4 regions of the Cytobacillus sp. FSL W8-0315 genome follow, and region 3 is predicted to be linked to each of the others. Evidence: riboswitches for the same ligand, from Rfam matches in the RefSeq annotation. Region 3 holds a riboswitch; each other region holds the start of a gene.
What was found. Region 3 has a riboswitch for thiamine pyrophosphate ahead of thiW (energy coupling factor transporter S component ThiW). Riboswitches for the same ligand answer to the same signal wherever they lie in the genome.

Region 1: linked by a shared signal. The riboswitch ahead of thiT (energy-coupled thiamine transporter ThiT) and the one ahead of thiW (energy coupling factor transporter S component ThiW) in region 3 are both predicted to bind thiamine pyrophosphate.
Region 2: linked by a shared signal. The riboswitch ahead of MKY20_RS17275 (3-oxoacyl-ACP reductase) and the one ahead of thiW (energy coupling factor transporter S component ThiW) in region 3 are both predicted to bind thiamine pyrophosphate.
Region 4: linked by a shared signal. The riboswitch ahead of MKY20_RS22640 (ABC transporter substrate-binding protein) and the one ahead of thiW (energy coupling factor transporter S component ThiW) in region 3 are both predicted to bind thiamine pyrophosphate.

What each region holds. Positions count from the first base shown of each region.
Region 1 covers NZ_JBBOOC010000001.1:3,417,691-3,423,567, forward strand. Annotated here, with positions in the region: gene MKY20_RS17450 (MATE family efflux transporter) at 1-901, shown strand, start outside; TPP riboswitch at 953-1,055, shown strand; gene thiT (energy-coupled thiamine transporter ThiT) at 1,122-1,721, shown strand; gene MKY20_RS17460 (hypothetical protein) at 1,821-2,090, shown strand; gene MKY20_RS17465 (hypothetical protein) at 2,210-2,449, shown strand; gene qoxD (cytochrome aa3 quinol oxidase subunit IV) at 2,525-2,830, opposite strand; gene qoxC (cytochrome aa3 quinol oxidase subunit III) at 2,831-3,436, opposite strand; gene qoxB (cytochrome aa3 quinol oxidase subunit I) at 3,426-5,402, opposite strand; gene qoxA (cytochrome aa3 quinol oxidase subunit II) at 5,392-5,877, opposite strand, start outside.
Region 2 covers NZ_JBBOOC010000001.1:3,382,780-3,388,656, forward strand. Annotated here, with positions in the region: gene MKY20_RS17245 (AbrB family transcriptional regulator) at 1-126, opposite strand, end outside; gene MKY20_RS17250 (hypothetical protein) at 268-558, shown strand; gene MKY20_RS17255 (hypothetical protein) at 601-1,680, opposite strand; gene MKY20_RS17260 (sigma-70 family RNA polymerase sigma factor) at 1,673-2,239, opposite strand; gene MKY20_RS17265 (Cof-type HAD-IIB family hydrolase) at 2,618-3,367, shown strand; gene MKY20_RS17270 (OsmC family protein) at 3,401-3,862, opposite strand; TPP riboswitch at 3,979-4,089, shown strand; gene MKY20_RS17275 (3-oxoacyl-ACP reductase) at 4,193-4,954, shown strand; gene thiM (hydroxyethylthiazole kinase) at 4,968-5,795, shown strand; gene thiD (bifunctional hydroxymethylpyrimidine kinase/phosphomethylpyrimidine kinase) at 5,792-5,877, shown strand, end outside.
Region 3 covers NZ_JBBOOC010000001.1:290,894-296,770, forward strand. Annotated here, with positions in the region: gene tenA (thiaminase II) at 321-1,010, opposite strand; TPP riboswitch at 1,069-1,170, opposite strand; gene thiW (energy coupling factor transporter S component ThiW) at 1,320-1,808, opposite strand; TPP riboswitch at 1,921-2,037, opposite strand; gene MKY20_RS01730 (alpha-hydroxy-acid oxidizing protein) at 2,166-3,275, opposite strand; gene MKY20_RS01735 (PaaI family thioesterase) at 3,462-3,833, shown strand; gene MKY20_RS01740 (TVP38/TMEM64 family protein) at 3,909-4,742, opposite strand; gene MKY20_RS01745 (hypothetical protein) at 4,874-5,011, opposite strand; gene MKY20_RS01750 (VOC family protein) at 5,142-5,537, shown strand; gene MKY20_RS01755 (GNAT family N-acetyltransferase) at 5,637-5,877, shown strand, end outside.
Region 4 covers NZ_JBBOOC010000001.1:4,414,611-4,420,487, forward strand. Annotated here, with positions in the region: gene MKY20_RS22615 (glycoside hydrolase family 13 protein) at 1-549, opposite strand, end outside; gene treP (PTS system trehalose-specific EIIBC component) at 638-2,044, opposite strand; gene MKY20_RS22625 (twin-arginine translocase TatA/TatE family subunit) at 2,326-2,499, opposite strand; gene MKY20_RS22630 (NAD-dependent deacylase) at 2,617-3,330, opposite strand; gene MKY20_RS22635 (YkvA family protein) at 3,477-3,890, shown strand; TPP riboswitch at 3,964-4,072, shown strand; gene MKY20_RS22640 (ABC transporter substrate-binding protein) at 4,181-5,185, shown strand; gene MKY20_RS22645 (thiamine-binding protein) at 5,199-5,492, shown strand; gene MKY20_RS22650 (ABC transporter permease) at 5,489-5,877, shown strand, end outside.

The DNA.
Region 1 (5,877 bases), 3.1 Mb from region 3:
TGGATACAATTTTATAGGAACCGTACTCAGGGCGCTTGGAGACAGCAAGAGTCCACTGTACTTTGTCCTGATAGCAGTCGTATTAAATGCAATCCTGGACCCTCTTTTTATATCTGTATTCCAGCTTGGTATTGATGGGGCAGCTTGTGCTACGATCCTTTCACAGGGGTTCGCATTTATGATCGGAATGATATTCATACTCCGCAAAAAGCTGGCGCCGTTCACTATTCCTTCTTGGCCGCATAAAGAGGAAGCGGCATTAATTTTCAAGCTCGGCATCCCTTCTGGACTTCAAATGACCGTTATATCGGCTGGTGTTATGGCTATTATGTCTGTCGTCACCTCTTTTGGCGATGACGTGGTTGCGGGATTTGGTGCAGCTCAGCGTATTGACAGCATCATTATGCTTCCTGCGATGGCATTGGGGACTGCAGTCAACAGTATGGCCGGTCAAAATATAGGGAGAAATCAATGGGAACGGGTTCATCAAATCGCCTTGTACGGAGTCATTTACAATCTTGGAATCATGTTTATCATCGCTTTTGGTACGGTCCTATTTGCAGAACACGGGGTGCGCCTGTTTATACAGGATAAAGAATCAGTTCAGTATGGCACTGACTATTTAAAGATCATTGCCTTTTTTTATCCGCTCCTGGGCATTAATTTTATATTGAATGGTGTGGTAAGAGCTTCCGGTGCGATGTTTCAAGTGCTCATACTGAATATCATTTCATTCTGGATCCTGCGCTATCCTTTAACATTCCTATTTTCAAAGTTTATGGGTGATAAAGGAATTGCTGCAGGCATGGGGATAAGCTTTGCTATAAGCAGTGTCATCGCCTTTATGTATTACCGTATCGGAAAGTGGGATAAACAGGCTATATTTGGAGAGGGAAAATAATCCTTTTCACTTTCATTTATTTCATTTATACTAAAATTGGATAATACAATAACGTGCCACAAGGGGAGCATTCTGCTGAGAGTGAATAGTTCGCTGTTCTGACCCTTTGAACCTGTTAGATAATGCTAGCGCAGGAATGTGGAATAAAAGGCGGAAGGGGTTTTTCTGCCTGCTTGTTCTCCCTTGGGGTATCGTCATACGATTATAGGGGGATTTTTTTATGAAAAAATTAAGCCTGACGGCGATGATTGAAGCTTCATTTTTTGCAGCATTTGCTATTATTTTGGATTTCCTTCCATCTATTAAGCTGTCGCCTTCCATTTCGATTTCTGCTGCGATGATTCCCATATTCATTTTGGCATTCAGATGGGGCTTTAAAGTCAGCTTCATTGCCGGTCTATTATGGGGAATATTGCAGATTGCCATGGGTGATGCCTGGATTGCGACTCCGCTTCAGGCATTTATTGAGTACTTTGTGGCATTTGCCTGTATCGGTTTTGCCGGTTTGTTTTTCCGACCAATTCAAAATCAGCTGCGCAGCGGAAACAAGAAAAAGGCATTGGGCTGGGTTGTTTTAGCTGTGTTTGCCGGAAGCCTTGCCCGGTATTTCTGGCATTTCATAGCAGGTGTCCTTTTCTTTGGGAGCTATGCGCCGGAAGGGATGTCACCGGTTCTCTTTTCCTTCCTGGCAAACGGTGCAACCATGCTCGGAGCAGCTATTCTCTGCTCGATTTTAGCAGTATTAATTATATCTTCAGCTCCAAGATTGATCATAAGAAAAACGGATGAAGTTATTCAATCACAAAAACGCGCTTCCTAATATAATCAGCCTCTTTGGAAATTTCCAAAGAGGTTTTTTCTTATTTTAGGAAACTGCTCCTGAAAAATGGGTATATTACTCAAAAAGGGGAGTGATTGTTTGTCAAACACATTGCAGGGCAATATTATTACAGGTGTATATGATGCAGAAACCAGTGCCTTTGAGATCCAGAAGGTTAAAAATTTCAGCACCCAGTCTGTCCTTAACAAAAATCAATGTGAAAATTTGTATAACTATTTATCCCTTCATGAAGAGGATGAGGGAGGACAGATTATTACACTTTACGATCAAATGCCATTAATGCTGACCAGGCAGGAAATAGGCAATTTAAAGAAAGATTTGGAGAACATTAAAAAGCTATATCAGTAGAAAATTGCTTTGCACCTTTGCAAAGCTTTTTTTGCATAAATAAATTTGACAATTTTGTGACAAAAAGTTTGACAAATTTGTGAACATAGTTAGAATATTAAATAAAAGGGGATGGAAATATGACTTTAAAACAGCAAAAGGTGCTGCATTTTTTTAGAAATGTTACTGCGGCCGGTATTCTTTTAGGGTTAATTGTCTTTATTTCAAGCTTTTTTGTAAGCGGTCTCACGGGTGAGTATGTTTTATCAATCGGTTTAAGCATTATGGTATCATCCATGCTAATTTTTGGATTCGGATTTTTTATTAATGTGATGGAAGAAATGACAAAGGGCAGCAAGGGAATCAGACAATACAAATAAAACCGGCCTCCAAAAGGGAGACCGGTTTTATTATCTGGCTCATGGGATGGACAAGGCGATTCCGCTTTTCTTGAATTAATGAGCCGCGTGCCCAGAAGTGAGAACCCAAATAGAACCTACTACAATTACAATAACCATAAATACGGCATAAATCATATTAACTAAGTTCGTTTTGCCGTCTTCTCCTTCTCTTAAGTGCATGAACATGAACAGCTGCATGCCTGCCTGAATGACAGCCAGCGAGCCGATGATCCACATGATCACTTTAAAAGAGAGGTTCGTTTTTAGGGCAATACCTGCTGCTGCAAATGTCAGCACAAGGGAAACAACAAATCCAATGACATGGCTTATAGGGAAGCTTTTTGATTGATGATGTTCCATTTAAGCCACCAGTCCTTTCAAATACACGAATGTGAAAATAAAGATCCAGACCACATCAAGGAAGTGCCAGTAAAGGCCGATAATAAACGTTTTTCTTGCTGTAGTAGGGGTAAGGCCTCTTTTTAAAAGCTGGATAATGACCATAGTTGCCCAGCCAATTCCCAATGTAACATGGGCTCCGTGTGTACCCAGCAGGACAAATAAGCTGGATAGGAACGCACTTGTCTGCATCGTTGCACCTTCATGGGCATAATGGATAAACTCATTAATCTCCATGAATAGGAATCCTGCGCCAAGTGCAAGGGTAATCACCAGCCAGGTGATTAGCCCTTTCAGGTTATGGCGGCGCATTTCAAAAATGGCGATGCCCATTGTAAAGCTGCTTGTCAAAAGGAGGACTGTCTGAATCATGACATCCTTGATCACAAAAATGTCTTTATGTGTTGGCCCTCCAGCAAAGCGTTCATATAAAACTCCATATACTCCGAACAGAGTGGCAAATAGAACGATTTCAGCGCCAAGGAAAACCCAGAAGCCAAGAATATTCATCCGGTCCTGTTCAGTTTGATATTCAAGGGGCAAAGAAGTATCCACTTTAGCTGACATGATCGTGCACCTCTCCTTCTGTTTTTCTCCACGCATTTTCAATTCTGTGGATTTCATCTTTTGTAACATGGAAGCCTTCATTGTAATCGAATGAACGAATGATCAATCCAGCAAAAATGCCGATGGCAGCTACAGCTGCAGCGATGTGCCATTCAAATACAAGGAGGAAGCCTGCGATGCCAAAGATGACACCCATATAAATCGGAAGCCAGGAATTGCTTGGCATATGAATCTCTTCGATTTCACTGTCATATAACGTTAAGCCTTCATTCTTTTTTTTCATGTGCCAGAAAGGATCAAGGGATTTAACTTCCGGCAGTTTTGCAAAGTTATAGAATTGAACAGGTGACGCAGTAGACCATTCCAATGTTCTTGCGTCCCATGGGTCGCTTGAAATGTTTCTGTCGGCATAGCGGATGCTCCAGTAAATGTTGTAGCAGAACACCGCGAATCCGGCTGCCAGAATGATGGAACCAATTGCCGAAAGCATAAAGAGTGGTGCAAATCCAGACTCGGCAGAGTATGTGTATGCACGTCTTACAGCTCCGTTTAATCCAAGGAAGAACATAGGCATGAATGTTACGTTAAAGCCGATAACAAATAGCCAGAAATGCCATTTACCGATTTTTTTATTCAGCATGAAGCCGAACATTTTTGGCCACCAGTAGTAAAGACCTGCAAATACCGCAAATACGACACCTGGAATTAATACATAGTGGAAGTGGGCAACCAGGAATAATGTATTGTGATACTGATAATCCGCTGCACCCATTGCAAGCATTACGCCAGTAACCCCGCCTATGACGAAGCATGGGACGAATGCAAGTGCCCAAAGCATGGCGGAAGTAATTTTTATGCGGCCTTTACGCATCGTAAACAGCCAGTTAAACATCTTGACTCCAGTCGGTATGGCTATCGCCATCGTCGTGATGGAGAAGAAAGAGTTTACAGCAGGGCCTGATCCCATTGTATAGAAATGGTGGACCCAGACAACCATACTTAAAAGGGCAATTCCAAGGATGGAAAATACCATTGATTTATATCCAAACAATGATTTTCTTGAGAAAGTGGCAATAACTTCTGAGAAAATCCCGAATGCAGGAAGGGCAACAATGTAAACTTCAGGATGTCCCCAAAGCCAGAACAGGTTAGCCCAAAGCATATCCATTCCTCCGCCTGATACTGTAAAGAAGTGTGTTCCATACAGACGGTCGAATGTCATCAGTGCCAATGCAACTGTGAAAATAGGGAAAGCTGCCACAATCAGAATGGATGTTACAAAGGTAGTCCAAGTGAACATCGGCATTTTCATTAGTGTCATGCCTTTTGTTCTCATTTTCAAAATCGTGACGATAAAGTTTATACCTGTCATCAGTGTCCCGATACCAGCAATTTGCAGCGCGACTGCGTAAAAATTATTGCCGATTCCAGGGCTGAATTCCTTGCCTGCAAGAGGGAAGTAAGATGTCCAGCCTGCATCAGGCGATCCCCCGATAACAAAAGAAATATTAAATAGCATAGCTCCGCTGAAGAACAGCCAGAAGCTAAGTGCATTCAGCTGCGGAAAGGCAACGTCACGCGCACCAATTTGAAGCGGAATGACAACGTTCATTAATCCAATCAAGAATGGCATTGCCATGAAAAGAATCATAATAACGCCGTGTGTTGTAAAAATTTCATTATAGTGCTGTGAATTCAGAAATTCCATTTCAGGGCGTGCTGTCTGAGCTTTCATCAGCAAGCCGTCCATCCCGCCGCGGAAAAACATCAATACTGCGGAGATGATATACATGATACCGATTTTTTTATGATCAACTGTAGTCAGCCATTCGGTCCAGAGGTATTTCCACTTTTTTAAATACGTGATGGCAGCGACTGCACCAATCATCGTTAATAAAATAGCAATCTGTGAACCTAGTATAAGGGGGTCCCCAGTAATAAAAAACTCATCCCATTTAATGCCCATGATGGCCACCTCCATGGTTTTCTTGACTATCATGGCTCTCTTCTTCACCATGACCTTCAATTACGTTTGGATTCTCATTTTTATAATTGTCATCTTCTTCGAATGTTTTACCTTGATATCCATGGCCTCTGTAGAGCTCAGGATTTGTATAAGCCTTCGAATTTGGATCAGCATGGTTAACCCATTCTAAATGAGTATTGGAATATGTCAGTCTTCCTAAATGCGTAGGCTTCAGCAGCCCTTCATACTCTTTCTCAGTCAGTTTAGGTGCTGTTTCTTTAACGTCGTCAACCCATTGGTCAAAATCTTCCTGTGTTTGAGCAAGAACCTCAAACTTCATATCCGCATAGCCGCGGCCGTTAAAGTTCGTGTTCTGTCCTTCATATGATCCAGGGTTATCAGCGACAAGATACATTTCAGTTTCCATTTTGGGCATCGTATATTTCTGTCCGCCAAGTGCAGGCACCCAGAAAGA
Region 2 (5,877 bases), 3.1 Mb from region 3:
GAGCCGGCTCCCAATCATAACGGCAGTCAATGCACCAAGCAAAAAGGCGACCGGAATATGCAATAAAGAAAATAATACTGCACCAAATACAGCAGATAGTAAGGTGATCAATAAATTCTTATTCACAAAACAACCTTCTTTTTATTTAGTATACCTAAAGATATTTATACCATATAAAAACAATGAATGAATTACAAGTTTTATATAATCAAATGTTTTCATACAATTTATTAAAGAGAAGATCATTTTAGAGAAGGGGGACTAACCATGCCGGAAAAATTAAGCCATTTTGTTTTCATCTTATCGTTTATATGTCTCGGGTTATTTTTGATGCTGGGTTTTTCGCCTCTGTATGATATTTATCTGAATAAAATAGGCCATCGTCCATTTACGCTCCTCCTGCTCCTGACAGTCCTTGTCTTCTTCGTGAGTGTTTTTGTCTTAAAGAAAGTCCAAAACTGGCAGGCGGGCTTTCATGTATTATTTTCCATTATCCTCACCCTGTTTCTTTCATCCGTATTAGCCATCATCGTATTCTTTGGAGGCCTATTTAGGTAAATGTAAAGAGCCTGCACCATCAGAGGTACAAGCTCAGCCAATTTATTGGATTGGCATCCAGTTTACTTTCCATATTCCTTCACTGTTTTTGCTTAGGCCGAAGCCAAACCCATCCTCTTCAGATATGGAAATATAAGCTGAAGAGTCATCGATAATGACTTCTTCTAAACGGGCGTTCTTCACTCGATGCAATAATGTCTGTTTTTCTGGGATAGATGAAGACTCGTTTATAGCATCAAGGTAATGATTCAGGGAAGGAAACGGTTTTCCGATATCCTGATCATGGTTAAACAATGCATATTGAGTATAATAATCCTCAATTTCCTCTGCAAACAGATAGAGCTGGAATACTTCTGCCGGGCTTAAACCTCTTAAGATTTCATCCGTTCCTCTTAAAGAAAATTCTTTAAACACATGGTTTAATGGCTCCCGAAGGACCAGTTCCATATTATTATTTAGGGCCAGCTGAAATGGAACAGCTTCCACTTGAGGATCTTTTGGAGTTGCCACCTCTAAGACTTCAGCCTGATGAACAGAGCCTTCCCCAGCGCGATATCCACCTATAATTAAAGAAGCATTCTCTTCTGTAATTGGTTCGGTTACACCGAACACCTTTTTTAGCTTCTCCTGATCCGTCTCATTAAAAGTTATTTTTATGTTCTTGCCATCCATGAGCGGCAGTACTTTTAAGGAATCATGATCAGGCAGAAAGTATACAATTTCTTCCTGGAAATCCAGAGTGCCTGTGACCTCTGCCTTCCCAGTAAAAGCTGCAGAAAGGTGCCCGTATGAGTCCTTCTCGAAATTATTCAATTTCCAGTTGTTTAGCATAGCGCCATCTGCAAGGCCGGGATAAAAACCTTTATCTGCAATGGCGGTCTCCTGTCCATTTTGCTTGTTCAATACATCTGTCTGAATCCCGGCAATCCCGCCTATCAGTATGACAAACCCGGCAGCGGCAGCTGCAGAAAGAAGTTTTGGAACATAGTCTTTTTTTCTGGTTCTAACAGCAAAAGTGCCGATCCGGTTTCTAACTCTCTGTTTTTCCTCTTCTGTGAAAACAGATTCTTTCGTCCATGCAGCCTTCAATACTTTCTTCACTTCCTGATTCAGTTCAGCCATGCTGTTCACCTCTTTCTGAAGCAGATAGTATCTTCTTCACTTTTTCCTGTCCTCTGTACAGCCTTGTTTTAACAGTAGAAATAGGGATATTAAGGGTCTCACTTATTTCTGCCAGACTGAGATCCTGGTAATAATGGAGAAGGAAGACTTCCCGGTATTTTACTGTGAGGGATTCAATCGTTTTCAGCAATTCTTGATGTTCATCCCGTTCAAGAAATGATGCTTCCGGATCTTTTTCTCTAGCCTTTTTCAGGAAAAAAACCTTTTCATTCATGACCATATTGCGGTAATGCCAGCTTTTAAGATAGTCTTTGCTTTTATTAATAGCAATTGTGAAAATCCATGTTTTAAAAGAAGATCTTTGCTGGAAACTTTCCAGCTTTTCATAAACAGTAATAAAGGTATCCTGTGTTAAATCACTGGCCGCATTCCAATCATTCACATAGCTGTATATCAATCTTTTCAAAACGGTACCATACTCATCCATGATCATTTCAAGAACGAGAGCACGGTCTACTTGATCAGCAATTGACCGCTTTACATACTCATCAGAGCTCACATGACTGCCTCCTTGCTAAAATGCCAGCTGCCTATTCCGGCTGCCTTTTGTTTGACTGACAGTTAGACGACAGATGCAAGAAAATCGCTTCAACTTTTTGGCATTTATTAAGCTTATTCAAAAAAAGCGGAGACCATTTAGGAGGCTCCTATATAAATAAATCTACATCAATGCATAGGTTAAGAACAGTAGGAGCAAAAATAATATGGGAGGCATTCATCAACACCTCATTTATTGAGTAATTCCAGCCTTTACATTTAGATTGGGAATAATAATCCCTATATTGAAAAAATGATTCTGCCCAAGTGCTTTGTTTTTGATGGGAGGATTGTTTATTTATATAATGGCTATATTGTGCAAGAAAGAAGGGAGATTATTATGTCACAATCAAATATTGCTCCACAGATCAAATTAATCGCTCTTGATATGGATGGAACCTTGTTGAATTCCAGAGGGGAAATTCCTGATGAAAACCGTAAGGCCATACGAGAGGCAAAGGAAAAAGGAATTGAAGTTATTTTGAGCACTGGAAGATCCAGGCTTACGGCAGGCGACCATTCCGATTCTTTGGAATTGAACTCCTACTTGATCACAGTCAACGGCAGTGAAATATTTGGCCCTGATGGTGAATCAATCTCAAGGACTCCAGTTGATTCAAAAATAATGGAGTGGATGTGGAACCTATCCCAGTCACATAAGACTAATTTCTGGGCAACAAGCTGCGAACGGGTTTGGACGAATGAAATGCCTGAAAATATTCATGACCATGAATGGCTTAAATTTGGATTTGATATATCAGATGATGAAATCAGGGAACTCATTCATAAAGAGCTTCAAACAAAAGGGGATCTGGAGATTACAAATTCCAGCTTAACTAATATTGAGGTAAATGCTCTTGGAATCAATAAAGCTAAAGGTATCCAGAAGGTAACAGAGCTTCTTGGCATTTCGATGGAAAATGTAATGGCGATGGGTGACAGCTTAAATGATATTGCCATGATCGAGGAATCAGGCTGGGGTGTAGCAATGGGAAATGCGCAGGATATTGTGAAAGAAACAGCGAATGCTATTACGGGAACTAATGATGAAGCTGGTGTTGCACAGGCAATCCGAAAGTGGGCTCTTTAAAGAATAAAAACCGGCAATCATGCCGGTTTTTGGTTATTTCGAAGGATTTTTGGCAGTTAGAATCGTTTCTTCTAATTCTACCTCTACATTACCTTTAATCGCCCTGGAAATCATACAGGATGCTTCAGCTTTTTGCGCCAGCTTGCGCGCAAGTGAATGATCCTTTTCAGTCGCATCCGCCTGTAACAAAATAACAGGGCGATGAATAATTTTCTTGTATGTAATCACACCTTTAGTTACATCTACAATACCGGTTGATTCCATCGTAAGGTTTTCTTTCTCGAGTTTACTTCGTTCCATCATAGCTGCCAGGGTAATAATATAACAAGTTGCCGCTGCCCCCAGCAGCATTTCATCCGGATTTGTTCCGATTCCGGGTCCTTCCATTTCTGGCGGAATGGAAACCTTTGTTTTAAGCCCGCCTGTTTCAATTTCTCCAACATCATTCCGAAGTCCTGGCCAATATGCTTTTAATTGGAATTGGTGTTCAGCCATTCTTTAATTCCTCCAAGTTATGTATTTCTATTTACACCTTAAAGAGGAACAGGCAGAATTGCAAGACTTTACAGATTTAACGTTTCAGGCTAAGATGAAAACAGCCAACTTAATAGTTTTACTGCTAGGGGTGCCCGATGCGCGGGCTGAGAAAGAAACCGGACTGTTTTTTACCCTTCGGACCTGATCTGGATCATACCAGCGTAGGAAAGTAGTAATTGCGGGGAACGACTAATTCTCTTAGATTATTCAGCCAGGTCCAATTGCGGATCTGGTTTTTATTTTGTTCTCTAAAACAGATGAATTGGCTATCAATAAGGAGGATTTTCTATGAATCTTAACGATCAGATTGTCATTATTACAGGCAGCAGCAGAGGGCTGGGCAAAGAAACCGCAAAAGCATTCGCGAGAGAAGGAGCGAAAGTTGTCATTAACTATTTCCATAGCGAGGAAAAAGCCCATGCTCTGCAGAAGGAAATTGGCGAAAAAGCCATTGCCATTCGTGCTGATATTCGGGACAGTGTTCAAGTGAACTCCATGTTTCAAGAGACGAAGGAACACTTTGGAGCTCCCATTACAACTATAGTCAATAATGCACTGGTAAACTTTCAATTTGACCCTATTTCGAAAAAAGATGCAGAAACAATTAAATGGGACGATTACAAAAGCCAGCTGGAAGGTGCAATTCTGGGAGCATTGAACACAGTTCAGGCAGGTCTTGAAGATATGAAAAAACTGGAGTTTGGCAGGGTAATCTCGGTCGGCACCAATCTATTCCAGCATCCAGTTGTACCCTATCATGACTATACGACCAGCAAAGCTGCTTTATTAGGCTTCACCAGAAATATGGCGAATGAGCTGGGCCAATATGGAATTACGGCAAATATGGTATCGGGAGGTTTGTTAAAAACGACAGATGCCAGTGCTTCGACCTCTAAGGAAGTCTTTAAAATTATCGAAAACTCGACTGCATTAAGAAAAGTCACAGATCCTCAAGAAGTGGCTGATGCGATAGTCTTCTTCGCTTCTCCATGGGCAAGGGCAGTTACTGGACAAAATCTGGTTGTAGATGGCGGATTAGTTATGAATTAAAGGAGGATATTAGATGAACATTCAGGAGTTTAGCAGTCTATTGGAAAAAGTAAGAGTGTCAAACCCTCTTGTACATAACATTACAAATGTGGTGGTAACAAACTTTACTGCAAATGGCCTGCTGGCAATTGGGGCATCACCAGTAATGGCATATGCACATGAAGAGGCAGCTGAAATGGCTAAAATAGCTGGTGCATTGGTTCTCAATATGGGAACACTGACAGAAAAAGAAGTAAAAAGTATGCTCATAGCGGGTAAATCAGCAAATCAGCATGGGGTTCCAGTCATTTTCGACCCGGTTGGTGTCGGCGCCACGGCTTATCGCACAGATACAGCTAAAAGAATATTAGAAGAGTTAGATATTACCATCATAAGAGGGAATGCTGCAGAAATTGCCAACGCGGCAGGACAGAAATGGAGTATAAAGGGCGTAGATGCAATTGAAGCAGCAGGTAACACTTCAGAGCTTGCTAAGTCGGCAGCAAAAGAACTTGGTGCAGTAACCGTTATTACAGGAAAACAGGATATCGTTTCAGATGGAAAATCCACTTTTGCCATTAACAATGGCCATCCTCTTCTAACGAAAGTAACGGGTGCCGGATGTCTTCTTACTTCAATAATAGGAGCTTTCGCTGCTATTGAAAAGGATCCTGTAAAAGCGGCAGTAACTTCATTGGTCGTTTATGGCTCTGCAGCCGAAATCGCAGCAGAAAAATCGGATGGCAAAGGACCAGGCACTTTCCAAATAGAGTTTTTGAATAGCTTATATAACATTTCAGCTGCAGATGTTGAATCATATGGCTCTTTTGAAAAACGACCAGTTAGGAGGCAATATAAATGAAAGTGAACAAAGCTTTAACCATAGCGGGTTCTGATAGCGGCGGCGGCGCGGGCATTCAAGCTGACTTAAAAACATTTCAGGA
Region 3 (5,877 bases):
ATTTTGAACTTCGATAACTGTCTAGCGCAAGCAGCCTCCCCCCTTGAGGTCACAAGCTTGTCTAGCTCCGGCTCCTAGGAACCCGGGGCCATAAGGAACCGTCTTATCCCTGAGGCCCGCAGGACAAGGAAGGCTTCGTCAGCATAATCATCGCACGACCAAAAGCGGCAGATTATGGGAGGATGTGGGTCATGCAGACGTTGCCACAGGACAAGGAAAGCTACGGCAGCGATACATCGCACGACCGAAAGCGGTAGCTTTTGGGAGGACGTTGCGCTCTTAGCCTGCGTTCCTTTTTGAGCGAGGCGCTTGCGCTTTTCTTATCTTACTGCTGAAGGATTGCCTGCCGGCCACTCTTCGCAGGTGTAAGCCATCTCCCAGAAGCCAAGCTCCAGCTGGCAGCTTTTTCGGAAAGCATCCTTCATTCGCTGCCTTTCTTCCGGTGATGCCGCATCAGCAAGCTCATCCAAACGGTTTCTCATATTCATGGTCACAGCTTCGACCCTTAAATTTGCGTAAAAAGAGATCCATGGATAAAACGGATGGTTCTCATCTGGCTCATATTGCTTCATGAGTTCAAGCCCAATCTCCCAATAAGTCCATGGACAAGGCAATAATGCAGCAAGGATTTCACCCATGCCGCCTGTGTGGGCATGATACATCATATGCTTAACATAATGATCAGCTGTTGGAGGGAGCGGATAGCCCTGCAATGCCTCGTAATCCACGCCAATCTGCTGGCAGAAATTATGGTGGGGATGTACTTCGCTGTTCAATACAAATTCTATTTGCTGATTAAAATATGCAATATCCTTACGCTCTGCTGACTTTGAAATGGCAATCCCATAAATATGCATGAACGCATTCAGATACTCAAAGTCCGCTTTAATGTAATGGGCCAGTGCCTCTTTCGGCACGTCCCCTCTCCCGATACCCTGGACAAATGGGTGCTCAAATATCAGCTGAAACAAATCTTCATTTTCCTTGCGCAGAATCTCTGAAAAAGTCATAAAAATAGCCTCCTTATTAATTACAGAAGCTGCCGGGGAAAAAGCATGAGGATATAAAACGAGGTCCTCACTGCTTCCCTGCGCTGGCATTATCCAGATCAGGTTCCAAGGGACAAAGGAAAAGCTCCTTATCTCAGCCGTAGCGCCCCTAGCAGTTTTCTAACATTTTAATTGTTTTTTACCGATTTTCTAACTTGACGTTTTTCTCTCATAAATTTGGGATTTCGCTTATAACTCTTGAAAATCGCTCATTAAGTCAGATTTCTTTACTATGCTGCTTACTCATCCAGCTTCGCCAGCTCAAAATCATCATATATTCTGAACCAGATTCTTCTCTTTAACCTTTGCCAAAACCATCCAGCCTATGGCCGCACCGGCAATGCTGCTGACCAGGAATGGCGGCACAAAGAAGAATGCCCCAGCTGCGCTTCCCATGAGAACCTTTGCAAAAGGGACTGCAAACAATGCACCGATTATGCCGGTACCTACCACTTCTCCTACAGCAGCCCATATTTTCCGGCCGAACTTCAAATAAAGCACACCTGCCAAAAACGCTCCGATCATGCCGCCTGGAAACGCAAGCAGCGTCCCGAATCCAAGCAAATTACGAAGCAGGCCAATCATAAATGCCACAGCTGCTGCAGGCAGGGGGCCAAGCGTCACCGCTGCCAATACATTCACCGCATGCTGCACCGGATAGGCCTTGGCTATGCCTGCCGGAAACCAGAGCAAATGGGATCCCAGTGTCCCAATTGCTACAAATAAAGCCATCGTAGTTAACAATCGGGTTCTGTTCATCTAAACCTCCTTTCTAAAGGGCCGCCTGATTGCTTATCAGGATGGGAAGTATGTATACAAAAAAGCCAGATTCCCTTAAGGACCTGGCTTGGTTTAAGTATATGAATTGACATATAGTCAAATCCTACTTCCCTCCGCTGGCATTAACCAGATCAGGTCCATAAGAGTCAGAAAGCTATAACGCGCTTTCCTCTCAGCCCGCACATTCGGGGCACCCCTAGTAGCTGCATAGATATTTAGTTTGATAAGCTATCTCAAGCTTAACAAATTATTCCGGCACTGTCATCAATCTTTTTGCTTATATACTTTTCTTGGTGCAATCAATGTATTAAGCGCTCTTCGATTTCTGCTGAGAAACTATCGAAGTAGCTTCAGACTTGCCATTTCCTTTAGACTCCCGACTCCTGCCAGAGAAAGTGACACTTTTGTTTCTTCAATAAAGTTGGCAAGTACTTTTTCAACTCCATTCTGCCCGCCAATGGCCAAACCGTACACATACGGCCTTCCCAGGCAAACTGCGTCGGCTCCTAATGCCAGTGCTTTGACCACATCGGAACCGCGGCGAATGCCGCTGTCAAACAATACTGGAATTCTTCCTTTGACTTCCTTCACAACCGGTCCAAGCGCATCAATCGCCGCAATCACTCCATCAAGCTGCCTGCCGCCATGATTGGAGACTATGATTCCGTCTATCCCTTTTTCAACGGCCAGCCTGGCATCTTCGGGATGGAGAATACCCTTTAATAGAATCGGCAGATTTGTTTTCTCTTTTAACCTAGCAATATGCTCCCAGCTCAAGGTTGGATGATGGATATTATCAAGGATTCCCTGAACTACATCACCGTCATGGAGAGTGGCCATAAAGACCGGGTCACTCTCATAGTTTGCTTTTCCATAGCCAAGCTTTAACGGTGAAAAATTGTTTCTTAGATCAGCTTCCCTCCACCCCATCATCACCGTATCTACTGTTAACACAATTGCTTCATAGCCTGATTCCTCCGCCCGGCGCACCATACTGAACGCAGCATCTTCATAATTGGACCAATATAATTGGAACCATTTTGGACTCGTGCCTGTTGCATTTGCGATTTCTTCAATGGAATAACTGGATACCGTGCTCTGGATAAAAGGAATTCCAAACGAAGCTGCCGCCCGGGCAGATGCAAGCTCTCCCTCACTGTGTTCAAGACGCTGCATTCCTATAGGTGCAAGGAATACTGGATAAGGATACGTTTTTCCAAATAAATTCACACTTATATCCGGCACTGATACATCTCTAAGCATCCTCGGTACAATTGAGTATTTTGCAAAGGATTCGATATTCTTTTTCAGCGTTTCTTCTCCCCCGGCTCCTGATTGGACATAGCCAAATCCGCCAGCTCCCATCACTTTCTCTGCTTCTTCTTCCAGTTCCTTAAATGAAATAGGAAAGTTTTCTGCGAAACTAATATTCTCTACTTTTGCCATATTCCAGCCCTGCCTTTTTTGAATTTATTGAAAATAATAACACTTTTTCAGATTTTATGAAACCATCTAATAAAATCATAAATTCGCAGTTACAGCCTTTCCTATACAAATTAGCCGCAATAAGCAGGGATTTCACAAAAAATCATGAATAAACATTTTAACCTTAATGAAATTGGAGTGTACAAAATGTTAATCAAACAGCCTTTTGATGAATTTCTGAAATTCCATTACGAAAGAGTCAGTGAAAGCAATATGAAAGTGACTTTGCCAATTCAGCCGCTCTTTATTAACAGCGCGGGGCTGGTTCATGGAGGCGTCATTTCCACTCTTGCGGATGTAGCGATGGGGAATATTTTCGAGCCGGATGAAAACCAGATGCAATCCGTGGTGACAGCTGATTTAAAGGTCACTTTCCTAAAGGGGGCGACAGGTGAATTTCTTATCGCCAATGCTCACCTTGTGAAGAGGGGGCGCACCCTCAACCACACAGACTGCCTGATTTATAACGACCAGGATCAGCTGGTCGCCAAAGCATCGGGAATCTTCGCATCTATCTAAAGTGATTAATCCTATCGTTGCCTGAATAGTTTCGCTGACAGCGATAGGAGGAACCATTAAAGGTTAAAGACAGTCCTAATAGTTTCTATCCTTCTTCTTTTTATACAAGTGGGATACACTGTAAAATACCCCTATCACAACCGAAACGACTAATAAAAGCTGTGAGCCAGATAAAGATAAGGCATTGGCCAATGAAAGCGAGTAAGCCAGCAGCAAGGAAGTTAACATTTTGGAAATAGACGCAATTCCCAGGAACTTTTTAAATGAAACACCACCCATTCCTGCTCCAACACAAATGATCTCATCCGGCAATATCGGAATAACAAACATCAGCATTAGTATGGTGTTTTCATTTTTCTCCATGTATTTTTGGTATTTGATCAGATGCCGCTCTTTTATAAACCGGGATACAAGCTTTAATCCTCCTATCCTTGCAGTCAAGAACATAACAATAATCCCCGAAAGTGTACCTGTAAATCCAAGAAAGGCAGCGGCTGCGGGACCGAATACGGCACTTCCGGCAGGCAGTGTTACGGCTTCAGGAAGCGGCAACAGAATAGGCTGTAAAAAGCAAACCAGGAAAAAGATGAGCTTGCCCTCCGCTTCATATTCCCTCAGCATTCTCTCGAGCCCATAGGCATCAGTCAAAACAAGTATTTTTGTTAAATAAAAGGTCATAAAAACTATTAACAGCAGACAGAACATATAAATAAGTGCCAGTCTGCTGTATTTCAATCGGGATAACTTGCCTGCAGCAAAAAAGTAAAAATCCATCACTAATATGGCAGCCATGCCTGCAATAATACCCCATTTATAAGCCGGCAAAAGTGTCGGCATATAATTAAACAATATATACAATGCTAATAAAATGATAAGTCCATGAAAACTAACTTCAATTTTTCCATTCATACATTTTCCCCTTCTTGCTTTTCTTAACTATAGTTTAGAAGAGAATACAAAGAGGATTAAGCTCCCTTAGCATTAAAATAAGCTAAGGCCAGAGACTTAAATATTAAAAAAGCAGGACTTATCCTGCTTTTTTAATACTCTATCTCATCATAATCCTTAGGCTGCGGAACCGGCTGATCCCCTTTATACTTTCCAAACTCATTGACAAGTTCCCTCTCTTCTTTTGGGCCTTGTGTCTGTTTCTTATTTTGCTCATCTTTTCCAGACAACTCATTTGCTCCTTCCTTATGGTTCTTTAAATTAATATGTACTCATTACTTTCATTTCACGCATAATTAGCAGGATTTTTCCTGCACTCTGTAAAATAGGTAAAAAACTCGATATAAAAGGAGGGTCCAAATGTTTATTTCACATATTGCTACTGTTGAGATACCAGTTTCAAACTTGGAGCGGTCAGTAGCATTTTATGTAGAGGTTCTTGGTGTTAAAGTTGAATTCAAAGGTGAGAAAAATGCTATGCTAAGCTTTCAAGCAAAGGGTGTTCCAACAATCTTCCTTGTAGAAACCGAAGACAGAAAGTCATTATCTTTTTCCAATTCCCATAATGGTGTCGAACACAGCATCATTGATTTCTATACACAATCCTTAGAAGAGTTCCATCATTGGCTGCAGGTGAAAAACATTGAAGTTGGTCCGCTTAATATTAATGAGGAACATGGCTTTGGAGGATTTGGCTTTAAGGATCCGGATGGCAATCTGCTTAGCGCATGCAACGTGCTGCATAAAGGCCAATAAAGAAAAAAAGCCTCAAGCCTCAATTTACAAACCAGGCTGGTAAAAGGGAAAAAGGTTGAAAAACTGCGAATTCAGATGATTAATAAGAAGGAGATTCCCATGGTAAGATTAGAACCTTTTACAGAAAAAGATTTCGATTTGCTCATCAGCTGGATCAGTACACCGGAATTAATGGTTCAGTGGAGCGGTGCCCATTTCAAATTCCCCCTTAATCATGAGCAGCTTGCTAAGTATATAAGCTCTGCAAATCTGGAAACCAGCTCGGAATATATCTGCAAAGTTTTGGCAAACGATGAAATCGTCGGTCATATTTCCCTTGGCAGAGTTGACCGTGTCAACG
Region 4 (5,877 bases), 4.1 Mb from region 3:
GTCGTATATTTCATTTCTAAGTTTCGGATTATCCCAATTTAAATCTGGCTGTTTCTTTGAAAACAGATGCAAATAATATTCTCCTGTTTTATCATCAAGTTTCCAGGCGGATCCCCCGAAATTGCTTCCCCAGTTATTCGGCTCTTTTCCATTCCTTCCTTCGCGCCATATATAATAATCCCTGAATGGATTGTCTTTGGATTTCCTGGACTCTGCAAACCAGATATGTTCGTCTGAACTATGGTTCACCACCAGATCCATAATGAGTTTAATCTCTCTCTTATGCATCTCTCCGAGAAGTTCTTCCCAATCTTCCATTGTTCCAAACTCACTCATAATATCCTGATAATCGCTTATATCATAGCCATTATCATCATTTGGCGATTTATATACTGGAGAAAGCCAGACCACATCAATCCCTAGCTCTTTCAAATAATCCAGCCTGGAGATGATACCCTGCAAATCTCCTATTCCATCTCCATTGCTATCCATGAAGCTCCGCGGGTATATCTGGTAAACTACACTTTCTTTCCACCATTGCTTCTTCATATGGCGACCTCCGATTTTTAACATTTGTGTGCATGCCCCAAGAAATGGCGATACCATGGAATCATAGAACCCCATGGCATCAATCTTTCTATTCTGCTTTTTTAAATTTAGAGAAGGCTAAGGTCAATACAAACGGTACGACAAGTGCAATACCCATTCCGATAAAGAAAGAACCCCAATTTTCCGCAAAGATAGAGAAGAATGCCGGCAAGCCTCCTACACCTATCGACGGTGCCTTAACTCCATTAATAGTGATGAAGATTCCTGCAATTGCTGACCCAATAATCGCTGCAAAGAACGGGTACTTAAAGCGAAGATTTACGCCAAACATTGCCGGTTCTGTTACGCCCAGCCACGCTGATACTGAAGAAGTTAGCGCAAGCCCTTTCAGTTTTTCGTTCCCTTTGCTTAACAGCATCATGGCAAAAGCGGCGGAACCCTGAGCTATATTAGACAATGCAACCATCGGCCATAAAAACGTGCCGCCAATGCTGCCGATTAACTGCAGATCAACTGCCAGGAACGTATGATGCATACCAGTGATAACGAGAGGGGCATATAATCCACCGTAAATCAAGCCTCCAAGGGCTGGAACAGCATCAAAGATTCCGACAACCCCATTTGTAATCCAGCTGCCGATCATGAATGTGATCGGTCCAATAGCAATAAAAGAAAGAAACCCAGTGATCAGTAAAGCGATCGGCGCGACAGTTAGAAGCTGAAAAGCATCAGGGATTCTTTTTCTCAGAAATACTTCTATCTTAGCCAATACGTATGAAGCAAATAATACAGGCAATACCTGCCCCTGATAACCTACCTTTTCTATTTCTAACCCGAATAAGTTCCACTTCGGAACTTCTTCAGCAGAACCATAGCCCCATGCATTTAAAAGATCCGGATGCACTAGCATTAAACCTAGCACAATACCAAGAAGAGGACTTCCGCCAAACCGGTTTACAGCACTCCATCCAATCAAACCGGGAAGGAATACGAAAGCAGTATTGGCAATCAGGTTAATGATGCCAGCCAGATCAGCCCAGTTAGTATAAACTTCAACAAAAGACTTATCATCAAAGAAAATATCCGGTGCTGTCATAATATTGTTTATCCCCATCAGCAAACCGGCTGTTACGATAGCTGGAAGGATTGGAATAAAAATATCTGCGAGTGTTTTAATGCCGCGCTGCAATGGATTTAAGTTCTCAGCAGCAGCACTTTTTGTTTCTTCTTTTGATGATTCGCCTATTCCAGTTGCTTCTGTCATTTCTTTATACACTTTATCAACAAGGCCTTGTCCAATGACAACCTGGAATTGTCCATTTGTGGAAAAGGAACCTTTCACTACATCTATATTTTCGAGTTTTTCTTTATTGACCTTCCCCTCATCTTTTAAGGCAAAACGCAGACGTGTAACACAATGAGTAGCCGCTGCGATATTATCCTTGCCCCCGATAGCTTCTACAATTTGCTCTGCTGACTCTTTATTCGTAGCCATTCTTCGCTCTCCTCCTGTTACCGTTTTCATATTATAGAAAAAAACAGTTATAAGGTTTTTATTTATTGTTCTCGCCATTTACAACTCTATCCAATTTAGCAAACCAACTTGTATATACATGAACTGTTTACGCTTTCATTTTATCTTGTATATACATGTTAGTCAACCATTTTTTCATTTCTCTCTTTTCTATACCCATTCACTCGCTTCGAAAGCCAGAAAATAAAAAACCGGCTTCGAGACTATTGTCTGCAAAGCCGGTTCTAAACCACTTGAATAGGTTATTTCCTTTTATCATTGTCATCATCTTTTGTGAGTTCACGGGTAGATTTCTTAAATTCTTTTAATGTCTCCCCGAACGCTCTTCCTATTTCAGGAAGTTTCTTGGGTCCAAAAATAATCAGAGCCAAAACCAGGATTAGAATTAAACCTGGAATACCGATGTTTGATAACATGCTGAACACTCCTTATATATCATATCGCTTGAGGCAGTAGTAATCATGTTCATTGTCCATTATAGTTGATTGATAAAAAAAATCATAGCATGAGTGCTATGATTTCATGTTTTTTGACTATTTGAAGGCTCTATCAAGTTCATCCAGCACTTCACCAATTTTGCGGTCATGAATCACTTTATCAGCATAAATATCGAAATCCGTAGGTTCCATATTAATAATCACAAGTTTTGCTCCTTTTTGTTTGGCTATCAGCGGAAACTGATTTGCAGGTGTTACAGTCAAGGATGATCCCAGAACAATAAAAAGTTCTGCTTTTTCTGTTTCATCTGCTGCGAAATCTAAGGCCTCCTCAGGGAGCATTTCCCCAAACAGAACCACTGAAGGACGGAGCACACCCCCGCAACGGCATTGGAATTGACCATGCAAATACCCCTCGCTCGGGAACTCTTTTTTACATTTCCGGCAATGGAGTGTCTGCAGATTCCCATGGAGCTCTGATATTTTTTCACTTCCCGCGAGTCCATGAAATCCATCCACGTTCTGGGTAATAATGCTCTTAATAATACCTCTCTTTTCCCAATCTGCAAGAATATAGTGCCCTTGATGGGGATTACACTCCTTAAGCCCGATTACCCTGTGCCGATAAAATTCTATAAATTCGTTCACATTTTCATTCAATGCTTTTGTACTGGCTATTTTCCCAGGATCTTTCCCATTCCATAATCCATTATTGGCAGACCTGAAATCAGGCAGTCCGCTTTCTGTCGACATTCCTGCTCCAGTCAATATTACTGTATAATTTGATTCTTTCAGCCATTTCTCAAGCATAGATATCAGCTCCCAATAAGGTTTTGTCACAGGTTAAATTTGATTTCCATTTATTTCTCCCCATGAAATGTTTATGTCATGTCAGGTATGCGGTAAATACTAGATTATAACTGTTTATGCGAATTATCAATATAGGAGTGATAGCTATGCCTGAAATAGAAACCAAAGTTTATAAGGACGGCTATAAAAAATTTTCATCCAGGGCTAAACGTTATGCGGACGATCCTGAAAAAACAAAAGGACTTTTAAGAAAGGCTACACTTAAAGCAGATAAAAACCAATCTTCATTAAGTGATATATGGGAAAAGTTTCAGCTTCTGATCGATTTAGTAAAGTCATGGTCTAAAGGCGATTACCGGCATATTTCAAAAAAATCGATTATCTTTATTATTGCTTCCATACTATACTTTGTTTCCCCAATAGACCTTGTTCCTGACTTTTTAATAGGAATGGGAATCTTAGATGATGTAGCAGTCCTTGGTTTTGCCGTTAGCCAAATTACAGGTGAACTTGAAAAATTCAGAATTTGGAAAGAGAGCAGGACGATTGGAATGAAATAATTATTTTCTGTGCATTTTAATATTATTTGCTATAATAATGATGGAAAGTATTTATGCTGTCAAAATTAAATAGCAAGAAATGTAGGGGAACCGGTATGCCGGTTGAGACTTCATCATTAAGATGCTGACCCTTTGAACCTGATCTGGCTCATACCAGCGTAGGGAACATATTCTTAAACATACTAAATGTTTTTTATATGCGCCCTGGTTTATACCGGGGCGTTTTTATTTTTCAGGGCAGACTATCATTAACTTTCCTTATTACATAACGTTTTTTAGGAGGAGTACTTATGAAAAAGTGGATTGCAGCTATCTGTTCGCTGCTGCTTCTTTCAGGCTGTGCCGGCAATGGACCGGATAATCAGACTGGAAGCGAAGATTCAGACAGCAAACAAGATTTGAAAAAAGTTACTGTTGTACTGGATTGGACACCTAATACCAATCATACCGGCTTATATGCCGCAAAGGACAAAGGATATTTTAAAGAAGAAGGGCTCGATGTAGAAATTATAATGCCAGGTGAAGCAGGTGCAGATCAATTGACTGCATCAGGCAAGGCTGATTTTGGTGTCAGCTATCAGGAAAGCATCACGGAAGCACGTGTACAGGGCGTTCCCCTTGTATCGATAGCAGCTGTTATTCAGCATAATACTTCCGGTTTTGCATCCCCTGCCGAAAAAAACATTAAATCGCCGAAAGACTTTGAAGGAAAAACTTATGGCGGCTGGGGGGCACCTGTAGAAAAATCGGTAATAGACTCCCTAATGAAGAAGGAAAACGCTAATATTGATAAGGTCTCAATTGTTAATATGGGGGATGCTGACTTTTTTACAGCTGTTAAAAGAGATATAGACTTCGCATGGATTTATTATGGATGGACAGGTGTAGAAGCAGAACTTCGGGGGGAAAAGATTAATATGGTCTACCTTACCGACTACTCAGAAAAACTGGATTACTACACGCCCGTTCTCGCAACCAGCGAAAAAATGATTGCAGATGATCCGGATACTGTCAAAGCATTTGTAAAAGCAGCAGCAAGGGGATATGAATTTGCAATCGATCAACCTGGCGAAGCAGCAGATATTTTGTTAAAGAATGCTCCGGATCTGGACAGCGAATTGGTCAAAAAAAGCCAGGAATGGCTATCCCCCCGCTATCAGGATGATGCTTCAAGATGGGGTGAACAAAAGCTTGAAGTCTGGGAAAACTATGCAGACTGGATGCATGAAAATGGTCTTTTAGATAAAGAATTAGATGCAGGCAAAGCATTTACTAATGACTTCCTGCCGGAATAAGGAGAGTTCAAATATGGCAAACGCACTTGTAAGCATTCAGATCATACCGAAAACAAAAGATGGGGAAAATGTTATACCTTACGTTGATGAAGCAATTAGTGTCATTCAGCAATCCGGTGTTAAGTACGAAGTGCATCCCCTCGAAACAACGATGGAAGGCGATTTAGACCATTTATTGAAAATCATAGCTGATATGAACAGAAAAATGATTGAAAGAGGAAGCAGCAATGTAATCTCACAGGTAAAGGTTCTATATCAGCCGGACGGTATTGAAATGAGTGATTTAACGGAGAAATATCGTCCATGATAAATTTGTTCAGAAAAGGATGGAGGCCGGCTGCGGTTCTCCTTCTTTTATTCATTGCTTGGGAAATGGCAGTAAATCTGGCAGAAGTCCCTGCATGGCTCCTGCCTCCGCCAACAGAAATCGTTCTGGAAGCGATTTCGGGCTGGGAGGGCTTCAGCCACCACCTTCAATCGACAGTCATGCTTTCCCTATTGGGATTTGCCATTGGCACCGTCATAGGTTTAATCACAGCCGTTATACTGCACTTATTGCCTTTTATAAGGGAGTCGGTTTACCCTCTCCTCATACTTTCACAAAATGTGCCTATAATTGTTCTGGCTCCTTTGCTGGTTGTTTGGTTTGGTTTCGGGATACTTCCAAAGCTGATTGTCATCACGCTGGTTTG